Regions from separate parts of the Heyndrickxia sp. FW510-T9 genome, predicted to be linked through region 1. Evidence: riboswitches for the same ligand, from Rfam matches in the RefSeq annotation. Region 1 holds a riboswitch; the other holds the start of a gene.
The links. Region 1 has a riboswitch for cyclic di-GMP ahead of AC3WJF_RS02295 (sensor domain-containing diguanylate cyclase). Riboswitches for the same ligand answer to the same signal wherever they lie in the genome.
Positions count from the first base shown of each region.

Region 2: it holds a riboswitch for cyclic di-GMP, as region 1 does, so the genes downstream of both, AC3WJF_RS08735 (methyl-accepting chemotaxis protein) here and AC3WJF_RS02295 (sensor domain-containing diguanylate cyclase) in region 1, are expected to answer to the same signal.

Region 1 is NZ_JBYSWK010000002.1:201,964-207,421, reverse strand. It holds gene AC3WJF_RS02315 (TrkH family potassium uptake protein) at 1-727, opposite strand, end outside; gene AC3WJF_RS02310 (potassium channel family protein) at 729-1,388, opposite strand; gene AC3WJF_RS02305 (ArsB/NhaD family transporter) at 1,674-2,951, shown strand; gene AC3WJF_RS02300 (DUF2680 domain-containing protein) at 3,017-3,367, opposite strand; cyclic di-GMP riboswitch class I at 3,556-3,639, shown strand; gene AC3WJF_RS02295 (sensor domain-containing diguanylate cyclase) at 3,885-4,847, shown strand; gene AC3WJF_RS02290 (TetR/AcrR family transcriptional regulator) at 4,928-5,458, opposite strand, start outside.
Region 2 is NZ_JBYSWK010000012.1:91,538-96,995, reverse strand. It holds partial or broken gene AC3WJF_RS08750 (preQ(1) synthase) at 1-166, shown strand, start outside; gene AC3WJF_RS08745 (hypothetical protein) at 293-1,168, shown strand; partial or broken gene queF (preQ(1) synthase) at 1,290-1,619, shown strand; cyclic di-GMP riboswitch class I at 2,008-2,097, shown strand; gene AC3WJF_RS08735 (methyl-accepting chemotaxis protein) at 2,212-3,975, shown strand; gene AC3WJF_RS08730 (non-ribosomal peptide synthetase family protein) at 4,015-5,458, shown strand, end outside.

The DNA.
Region 1 (5,458 bases):
GAATAAAAATAATTATTGTTGCGAGTAAATTTGTCGCAATTGTCCCGATAATCATGATCTTCGAGTGCAGACTGAGTTTCCGGAAGCTTTTTTTATACCAAATATCAGAAATGACAGTAAACCCAATTCCACCAAGGATTATGAGAGCGGTAATGCCAATATTTACGATTGGATCGCCAACATACCCGATTAAATTATTTGACCATTGTGCAAATCCCGCATTATTAAATGCAGATATGGAATGGAAAAAACTATAAAAGGCACCTTTCCACAATCCGTACTCCGGGATCCATCTAATAGATAAAAACAACATGAAGATAAATTCAATCCCGAAGGAAAACAGAAAAAGGTTGCGAACAAGCTTAATGACACCACCTATCGATGTTTGGTTTAAGCTTTGCTGGATGAGAATGCGTTCTTTTAAGCCAATCTTTTTTCCGAGCATGATAAAAATTAACAATGCAAATGAAACGATTCCTAAACCGCCCAGTTGAATTAAGCTTATAATGACAAATTGACCAAACAATGTATATTCCTTTGCAGAATCAATTGTAGAAAGACCAGTCACCGTCATTGCAGATGTTGCGGTAAATAAAGCATCCACCCATCGAACGTAATGGAAGGATGCAATCGGTAATTTTAAAAGACAAGTTCCTATAAGAATTGCTGTAAAAAATACTAAAATGAGTAGCTGGGCAGGGTTAAGGTGAATAACTCTTGCATTTATTTTAGACACCTTCTTCCTCTAACCTCGTTATATCATCGTTTTTGCCAATAACAATCAATACATCCCCTCTATAAATCTTGTCATCTGCCATAGGAGAAACAACTATTTCCGTACCTCTTTTAATAGCGACAATATTACATCCATATTTCGCTCGGACATCGAGTTCGGCTAATGTGCGAAGATTGATTTTCTCGGTTGCCATGATTTCAACAATGCCATATTCCTTCGAAAGTTCGATATAATCTAATATTTTTTCTGAAACAATATGATGGGCAATTCTTTTTGCCATATCTCTTTCGGGATTAATGATTCTATCAACACCGATTTTCTCTAATACTTTTTCATGATACGCATTTTGAGCCTTTGCCCAAACTTCTTTGACCCCCATATCTTTTAATAATAATGAAGTAAGAATACTTGCTTCAATATCATCCCCAAAGGATACAAAAACTAAGTCAAAATTGCGGACTCCTAAGTTTTTTAAAGTTATCTCATCAATTGTATTTGCTTGCACTACAGCAGTTGCAAATTGTGCAAGCTCATTCACTTTATCAATATCTTTATCTACAGCGAGTACTTCAGTTGATAATTTGTTAAACTCCCTCACTAAATTTCCGCCAAAGCGACCTAATCCAAAAACAGCAAATTGTTTTTTCTTCATTTCTAATCCTCTCCTGATTATCAACAATTTTTATGTATTTTTCCCTTTTGCTTAATTCTTATGAAAATGGGATAACCTTCTAGTGTATCCAACTTTAACAATATCATATATGAATGGTTAATTGTTGCAAAAAGTGGAATTTTTTGATACCATTAATGATAATTGAATATGAACGTGTAATATTGGAGGAGCCTGTCATATAGGGCTCCTTTTTGCGTTTTTTAGGAATGATTTTATTTTATTGATAAAAAATAACATTGTATTTAGTAAGAAAAGGGGATGTATATGCCTAACGAAGCGATTTTTGCTGTTATTATTTTTCTATTAACTTACGGGTTAATTATTTCAGAAAAGATTCATCGAACCATTATTGCCATGATTGGTGGCGGATTAATGGTTTTACTTGGGATCGTGGATCAAGAATCTGCTATTCATCATATTGATTTTAATACAATCGGTTTGTTAATTGGGATGATGATTATTGTTTCGATTACAGCTGAAACAGGAGTCTTTAAATTTATTGCCATTTGGTCCGCCAAAAAAGTAAAAGGAAGACCGCTTTCCATTTTAATTGTTTTATCAATCATCACAGCGGTCGGTTCGGCGTTTCTAGATAATGTAACGACGGTGCTCCTCATGGTTCCCATAACATTTAGTATCACAAGACAGCTTAGTATTAATCCGATGCCATTTCTTATTTCGGAAATACTGATGTCTAATATTGGTGGAACGGCAACGATGATCGGAGATCCGCCAAATATAATGATCGGTAGCGCTGTTGAATCGATCACCTTTATGGATTTCATTACAAATTTGGCTCCTATCGTGATGCTGATCATGGTAGTTACCATGATATTATTGATACTCTTTTATCGAAAGGGGCTTCATGTCACAGATGAGATAAGAGAGAGGATTATGCAGCTTAATGAAAGAGATGAAATTACGGATAGAACGCTCATGATAAAATCGTTAGCGGTAATGGGACTAACGATCATAGGTTTCTTTATACACCAAATAATCGGTGTTGAATCAGCAACAATTGCTTTAATGGGTGCATTTCTTTTATTAATAATGGCGGGAGAAAGTTATCTTGAAAATGCATTAACTAAAGTGGAATGGACTACTATTTTCTTCTTTATCGGGCTCTTTGTCCTTGTTTCAGGTCTTGTCGAGACGGGAGTTATTGCAAAGGTTGCTTCGTATGCAATTAATTTAACTGGTGGACAGGAGACGGCTACATCCTTTCTGATTCTTTGGTTAAGTGCGATAGCATCAGCATTTGTGGACAATATTCCCTTTGTTGCAACCATGATTCCGCTAATTGAACAAATGGGGACCCTTGGCATTCATGATTTGGAGCCGATTTGGTGGAGCTTAGCTTTAGGCGCATGCCTTGGAGGCAATGGAACATTAATTGGTGCGAGCGCCAACCTCATTGTTGCCGGTATGGCTGGGAAGGAAGGCTATAAGATTTCCTTTATCAAATTTGCCCTCATCGGACTACCAATTATGTTCATCAGTGTCGCGATTTCCATGGTCTATATTTATATCAGATATCTTTAATAGTGCTAGACACCCGAAAAATAAAAAAACCAATGAAACATTGGTTTTTTTTGTAAGTCTATTCATTAATCGTCATCATCATCATGGTCGTGATCGTGATGATGGTGGTGATGCATTTTATCCCAGTGAGTGAGAGGACCATGTTCTTTTATTTCTTTAGAATGCTCATCTATCATTTCAAGGATCTTATTGCCCTTTTCTTTTGGCAGAACACCGTATTCCATATACTTTATAATAAGCTGTTTTTTCTTACTTAGTATATCAAGATGCATTTTAGTTAATTCTGCTTGTTGTTGCTTTGTTAGCTTAACAGCCTGTTTTTGGTGATCAGCATTTAGTGGTTCTGCATGAACAGGAAGCCCTAAAATGAGTAAGAATAGTGGCACTATTAATAATGCCTTCATTTTGATTAACACGTAGTTCATCTCCTTTTCTAATAGAATATTTATATACTCTGCAATTTTTATAAAATGATGCATTTTTTGTAAAAAAATATGGAAAAAAATTTATAATCCTAAAGTACTATAAAATGTGCATTATTTTGGTAAAAAAATTGATAATTTTTCCTAAAAAGTATATAATTAAAATATACTAATAATTAAAATAACGATAATGGCAAACTTATTGAAAAATAAGGACGCAAAGCTACGGGCCTAAGGTAAATTACTATGGTAGCCGGGTTACCGAAAAATGAGAAAATACTTTAAGAGGTAGTTTCGTTTTCGGACTACCTCTTTTCTATTTATAAGGATCTTTTCTTAAACTTTATTGTTTTTGTATATAGAAGCCTCTGGTATTGACTATATTTTTTTAAATGAATACATTTTTTTAGAAAAGATGCCCCGAAAGGTAAACCTTGTTAAGAATTTAAAACAAATTACGAAAAGTACCATTTAATAAGTAATGCCATTAAACAATCTTGGGGGAGAAGGCATGATAGGCTTTGGTATTGGCATTGTTGGACTTATCATCGGAGTGATTTATTCAGAACCGTTAAAAAGAAAGGTATTGAAAAGATTTTACGAGAATACAGAAAATGAAAAACGGATCTACAATCTAGTGGAAAGTTCAAAAGACATTATTTATTATTGCGATGTAAAACCACAGCTGAAATATCGATATATAAGTCCTGCATTAGATGATATGTTGCGACCTAATCTTGTAAAAGATAGTATAAAAAATCCTTACACAGTCTTCGAAATTATTCATCCTGATGACTCTCATATTTTAAAGAAAAAAGTATCTGGAGAAATTGATTTTAATAAACCGATTGTTATGCGATGGAAGGATCAACATGGTATGTACAAATGGTTTGAGGAATATTCAACCCCGATATACATGAACGGCGAAATCGTTGCCATTCAGGGGATTATTCGAAATATCGATGAAAAAGTACTCTTACAACAGGAACTAGAATATAAAATTGAACATGATGCAATTACAGGTATATATAATCGTACTTTTTTTGAAAAGCAGAAGAGAATTTATAATGAAGAAACAGATGAATCCGTTGCTATCATATTATGTGATCTGGATGAATTGAAATGGATGAATGATAATTATGGGCACCAAATGGGTGATAAATTGATCATTCAAACATCGAAACTACTTGATAGTTTTTCCAATGAAACGGTTCTGCTTTCAAGAATCGGAGGAGATGAATTTGCCTTTCTGTTAACGAAAATCGATCTTATTTCTTTGTGCGATTTTACAGAAAATTTACGAAAAGAAGTTGCAAACTACAATATGAAACATCCTAATTTCATGATTAAAATTTCAATTGGTTATGCTTATGAAGTCTCATCTATTGGGAAGATGGATGAACTATTTATTAGGGCTGATCAAAACATGTATAAAGAGAAAAATATTCGTAAACCGGTTGAGATTAAAGCTTGAATAAGAAAGGCAGCTTGTAGCGAACAAGCTGCCTTTCGATCTGATTAACATGGAAATTACAAGGAATCCATTCGATAGAATTAGAGATTCGCTTGACTAAAATAAGCATGAATAAACTTTCTCAACCTGTTATACTCCTTCGAAATCGGCTCTGCTTTCTCATTTGCTAAAGAATCGAGAGCACTTTCAACCAAATAGTGGCGAGGGTGCCTAGATTGCAGCATTTCTTCCTGAACAAAGTCCAGTAATTCTATCCACTTCAACTGTTGCTGCTCCACATGAAGATCTTTTCTAATCATTATTTTTAAATCATTAATTGATTGTTCAAGAGTATTTCTGAAGTTTCTAAGGTCATCGTTAGAAGTAGGAAACCAAGCTGCCATTAGCTCAGGGTCATATAATTGATCCCCGTTAGATGCTACTTCTTCAACCATGTTTGAAAGACGGTTCATACAGTAACGGATCACTTGATGAATGGTAAGTCCTGGTTGTTTTTGCTTAAAGAAATAATGAAAATAATGATGTAGCATACCTGTAAACATGATAGTGCAATCTAACAAGTATGGCCTCTTACTTTCTCCAAAAATATCAACAAGACGATGAAAAGTCCA
Region 2 (5,458 bases), on a different contig from region 1:
AGGAAGAACAAATGAAGAAGGGTTAAAGGATTTAACCTTATTAGGGAATCAAGGTACCAAATACACATTTGAGTACGCACCCGAAATATTAGAATCTGTCGATAATTTACATTCGAATCGGGATTATTTTGTGAAGTTTAACTGTCCGGAGTTTACTAGCCTGTGTCAATAGGGGCACACTTCAGTGGCGACACTGTCGATTAAACCTCGTGAATTCAGGGAAGGAATTTGAATGATTATGTAGAATTATATAATATATAAGAACGAACGTTCTATATCTGGGAGGTATATTATGTATTCTTCATATCCTTGGAGAGATAAAAACTGGTTTACTGAACAATTTATCTATAATGGAAAAAGTATAAATGAAATGGCGAAAGAGTTTAAAGTAGATTGGACAAGTCTAGAAAGATGGAGATCAATTCATGGGCTACCCAAACATTCACAAAAGGGATTGATTATTGAACATTTTGGAAAAGAGTGTTCGGAGAAAATTGATCAAAGAAAACGAAATCGGTATTCCATTGCAAATAAGGCAAAAGCAGATAAACTTTTTACAAATAAGAATCTTGAAGAAATACACGGTGAAGAAAAAGCAAGGCTCATTAAGGTAAAACGATCGAAGTCACTAAAGAATATTCGGAGGTCAGAAGAATTTAAAGAAAACCTATCCCACCAACGGAAAGGAACTGGAAATTCGAATTGGAAAGGTGGCTTTCAAAGCCAAACTGTTTATAAAGAGATTAACAGACAAATAGTTGCAAGATATGTACTTAATATGTGGAATCGGTTCATTATAAATGAACGAGGTTATACTTGTGAAAAATGTGGTCTAGTGACCTTAAAATGCAATGGACATCACCTACTTTCATTCTCAAGAATATTCGGTACGATATGCCAGCATTTAGATGAGAAACGAAGATTAAATACAATGGAAGTAATTATGGAACTTCATCGATTTCATAAACTTCACTTTGATAAACTTTACCAATGTCTTTGCCCTACCTGCCATACAGATATACATCGCCAAGAAAACTTTGAAGAAAGAATCAATCAAGAGAAGAAATTAATGCATCTACTCCAAGAATATAATTCTAATCCTGAGCCAAGCCTCAATATTGAGGAAGGTGCAGAGACTATCGAAACCACACAAATACGAAGCGAGTAAAAGTAGTATTTGTGGAAGGTAGTAGAGTACATCATTTTTTTGATGGAAGCGCGAGGATTCTTAATTTAATATCGTAGTTAATTAAGAATATGATATAGTCCATCTGCTCATATGAGTAGTGCCAATAACCGGCCAGCCAGACTTTGCAACTATGTACATCAGCTACATCCCAGACAAAAAGATTGTCGAGAGTAAATCACTGAAGCTTTACCTATTCAGCTTTAGAAATCATGGAGATTTCCATGAGGATTGTGTGAACATCATAATGAACGATCTGATTAAGCTTTTAGATCCACGCTATATTGAAGTGTGGGGGAAATTTACGCCTCGTGGCGGTATTTCCATTGATCCATATTGTAATTATGGAAGAACGGGAACGAAGTATGAGGAAATGGCCACTTTTCGCTTAATGAATCATGATTTATACCCAGAGAAAGTGGATAATCGTTAATATGTTGTAATATTTAAATGGATTATCTGTTGGTTTATTAATTCTTGCAAATATTGTAGCGGTGAAGCTGTTCAGTAATTGCTTCTAGACAGTTTTACCTGCAGCAGCAGTTGTCTCTTTTTTACGTATCCGATTGTCGATGAGCTTTTTAAGAAATAATTGCAGGGGACTGGGATCTATGTCCCTTGTAAGTATGGATTATTAAAGTCTCTTTTTTTTACAATCTTCCTTTAACTCCTCCGTAGTCTCCACTATTTATAAATAGCTCTGAAGAAATATAGGATAATGTTACTAATGAAAGTAAAATAATTGTAGAAAATTGTCTTTTTTTTGTTGATTTATAAATTATTCATGGTAATATTTACTCGTTGACAAAATTGATTTCGAGTATATAAAAGGGTAAAACCGTTGAAAAATGGTGACACAAAGCTAAAGGGGCTAAAATGTTCTCCATACATCATGCCAGCCAGTTGCCGTCTAACTTTATGCATGTCTGTATTTAGTTTGTCTAGGCAATGGCTGTTCCTAAGAGGGAACGCTTTTTTATTTTCGCAAAAAAGGTATTTTACTATTTGTATAAAGGAGATTGAGTATGACTACAAAAAGAAAACTAAATGTTTCAATGAGTACAAAATTTTCCCTCCTTTTAGTTACAATTCTTTGTATTTTAGGATTGCTAACGGTTGGGCTTGCTTATTACATCATAAAACAAAGTAATTTAAAGGATATGAGTAATTCACTTCATGATTCATCCCTTATTTTAGCCCAGTCGATGGATAAAAATATGGTGAAATCTATTCTTCAACAACCTAATGAAAATAACCCTGATGTTGTACTTGCTACAAAAGAAATGGATAAGATTAACGACCAATCGTCTATTATTACGAATGTAAATTTAATATCTAAGGTTGGGGATAAATATTATGCCCCAGGTCTTTCTACCAGTCTACTTAAGGCAGGTGTTAAATATAATCAAGAGCTTCAATCACTGGGATTATCACCTCAATATTTAGCAGCTATTGATAAAGCTTTTAGTACAAAAAATGTTACAGCCACAGATATATATGGAGATAAATACGGACTTTACAAAACAGGTTTAGCCCCAATTATTGATAATAACGGGACAGTCCTTGCACTAGTAGCCATTGATTATGACGTATCAAAGGTAACTGGAAAAGCATGGTCTGAGGTATTAATTGTTTTGTACGTAACCATCGCCATTCTTCTTATTTCCGGTATTGGAATGTATTTTATTGTAAAGAGGAAGTTTGCACCTATTCAACAGCTTTCAAGTTTATCGAAGAAAGTAGCAAAAGGCGAATTACAAGTCGAACCTATGCCTGTAAAGTCTAAAGATGAAATGGGCGAACTAATTCAAAATTATAACTTGATGATAGAAAATCTAAAGAACATTATTTTGAGTGTAAAGAAGGTTTCAGGTCAAGTAGTGAATTCCTCACAAGTGCTTTCCTCTAATATGGAGGAACTTTCAAATTCAAATAATCAAATTGTTAGTTCAATCCAGGAGATTGCTAGTGGAAGCGATACTCAAGCAGATCGTGCCACTCAAAGTACAAAAATTATTGAAGAAATGAGTATCGCTATCCAGCGTGTAGCAGAGTCTGCATCAGTAATTTCTGAAACTTCTTTAAAAACAACACAAGAGGCGGAAAAAGGCAACAGCGTAACAAGGGAAACAGTGAGTCAAATGGAATTAATTAGTCAAACCGTTAATAAATCGGCTAAGTTAGTCAAGCTACTAGGTGACCGTTCAGATGAAATTGGGAAAATTGTTGAGATTATTACCGGAATATCTGCACAAACGAATTTATTAGCGTTAAATGCAGCCATTGAAGCGGCTAGAGCTGGAGAACATGGTAAAGGGTTCTCTGTGGTGGCTGACGAAGTTAGAAAGCTTGCTGAGCAATCAGAGGAGTCTGCTCGTCAAATAGCTGGAATTATTACCCAAATACAAGGAGAAACTCTTGAGTCTGTCAATATTATGGATAAAGCCGTTAAGGAAGTCGAAAATGGACTAGGAAATGTAAATCAAATGGATAAGGCATTTGGAGAAATCGTGGAATCTATTCATCAGGTAACGGATCAAATTCAAGAGGTTTCCGCAACATTTGAGGAGGTTTCTGCCGGTACAGAGGAAGTCACGCAATCCGTGCAACAAATGGAAGATATCTCTAGTAGGTCAAGAGATAATACAAAAGCTGTTGCAGAGGAATCGATTTCTCAATTGGAAACAATTGAAGAAATTTCGAAAGAAGCACAAGCGTTGAAAGAACTATCAGATGAATTGCAGTCTACTGTTGGAAACTTTCATCTAAATGATAATCACAATTCATAAACCATCGTACAACATAGATAGAAATGGAGATGAAGGTATATGAAAAACGGAAATGAAATAAGAAATAAAACTTCTTTAGATGAGAAATATTGGTTGATGCGACTTGCTGAATATACATCAGCTCTAGACTTGCCAATTGATTTTTCAAGAACATCCTCCTATCAGTTTAATGGAGATGTAACGGAAGCAAGAGTAAATGAAGAGCTTGCAGGTAAAGTAAAGGAATTTTCGCAGATACAAGGTATAAGCATCCCTTCTATTTATCTGTCCGCTTATATGATTTGGCTGTACTTAAACTCAAATGAAGAAGATATTTTGATTGGGAATGCCGTTACTATTGAAAAAGACCAGCTTCCTATATTATTACCGTTTCGACTATCGTTTGCATCACTGAATTCTGTAATGGAGCTGTTAAAGGCTGTAGATAAGCAATTGGCAATGGATATTGAACAACACTCAGTATTGCCTGATGTAACAGAGATTTTAAAAGAAAGAGATATTAGTAGACCAAAAGTTTATCCAGCAATTTTTCAGATGAATGCCGAATTTAGAAGTAATTCAGCTGCTGGTGAAAGGTTTACGTACGAAACAGATTTAAAATGGAACGTTTTTCAGAAGGATCAAGAATTTATGCTGAAAATTGAGTACAATACTCATGTATTCTATGCTTCTTCAATTCAACGCTTTATCGAACAATATATGAATATATTAAACTTTTTCGTTCAGCAAGATTTATCAGGGGAATTCCGTTCCATGAACATTTTGTCGGAAGTCGAAAAAGATATTTATAACCGTTTAAATAACACGAGCTCACCATATGAAAAAAATATGGCGATACCGCAAATGTTCTATCATTCTGTTGAAAAATATCCTAATCTTATTGCGGTATCTTCATCAGAGGGGTATTTAACATATGCAGAGCTTAATGAGAAATCGAATCAAGTGGCGCATATGCTAATTGCAAATGGACTCAAAAAAGGAGCGTTTGCAGCCATTTTGATGGAAAGAAGCATGGAGACCGTCATAAGTATATTAGGAATCTTAAAAGCGGGCGGAGTTTATGTTCCCATTGACCCAACTTATCCGAAAGAGCGCTGCAAATATTTGCTTGCAGATGCGGAAGCGTCCTTTATACTAACAAAGCGGAACTATTCAGAGCTTCTTAATGAACTAATAGCGGATGATGAAATAGATCGAAACGTCTTTTTTGTTGATCACTCAATGGATCGGTATTCTAAGGAAAACATATACTTGGATATTAAACCAAATGATTTGGCATATGTGATTTATACTTCGGGGTCAACCGGAAAACCAAAAGGAACACTGCTTGCACATGAAGGGGTTATTAATTTAGTTGCCTCTTTACGAGAAGTATATGAATGTACTGAGGATGATGTAATAACTCAATTTTTCTCCTATAGCTTTGATCCTTCTGTGGGAGAGACATTTATGTCCTTGTTCTCAGGTGCCAGGCTCCATTTGC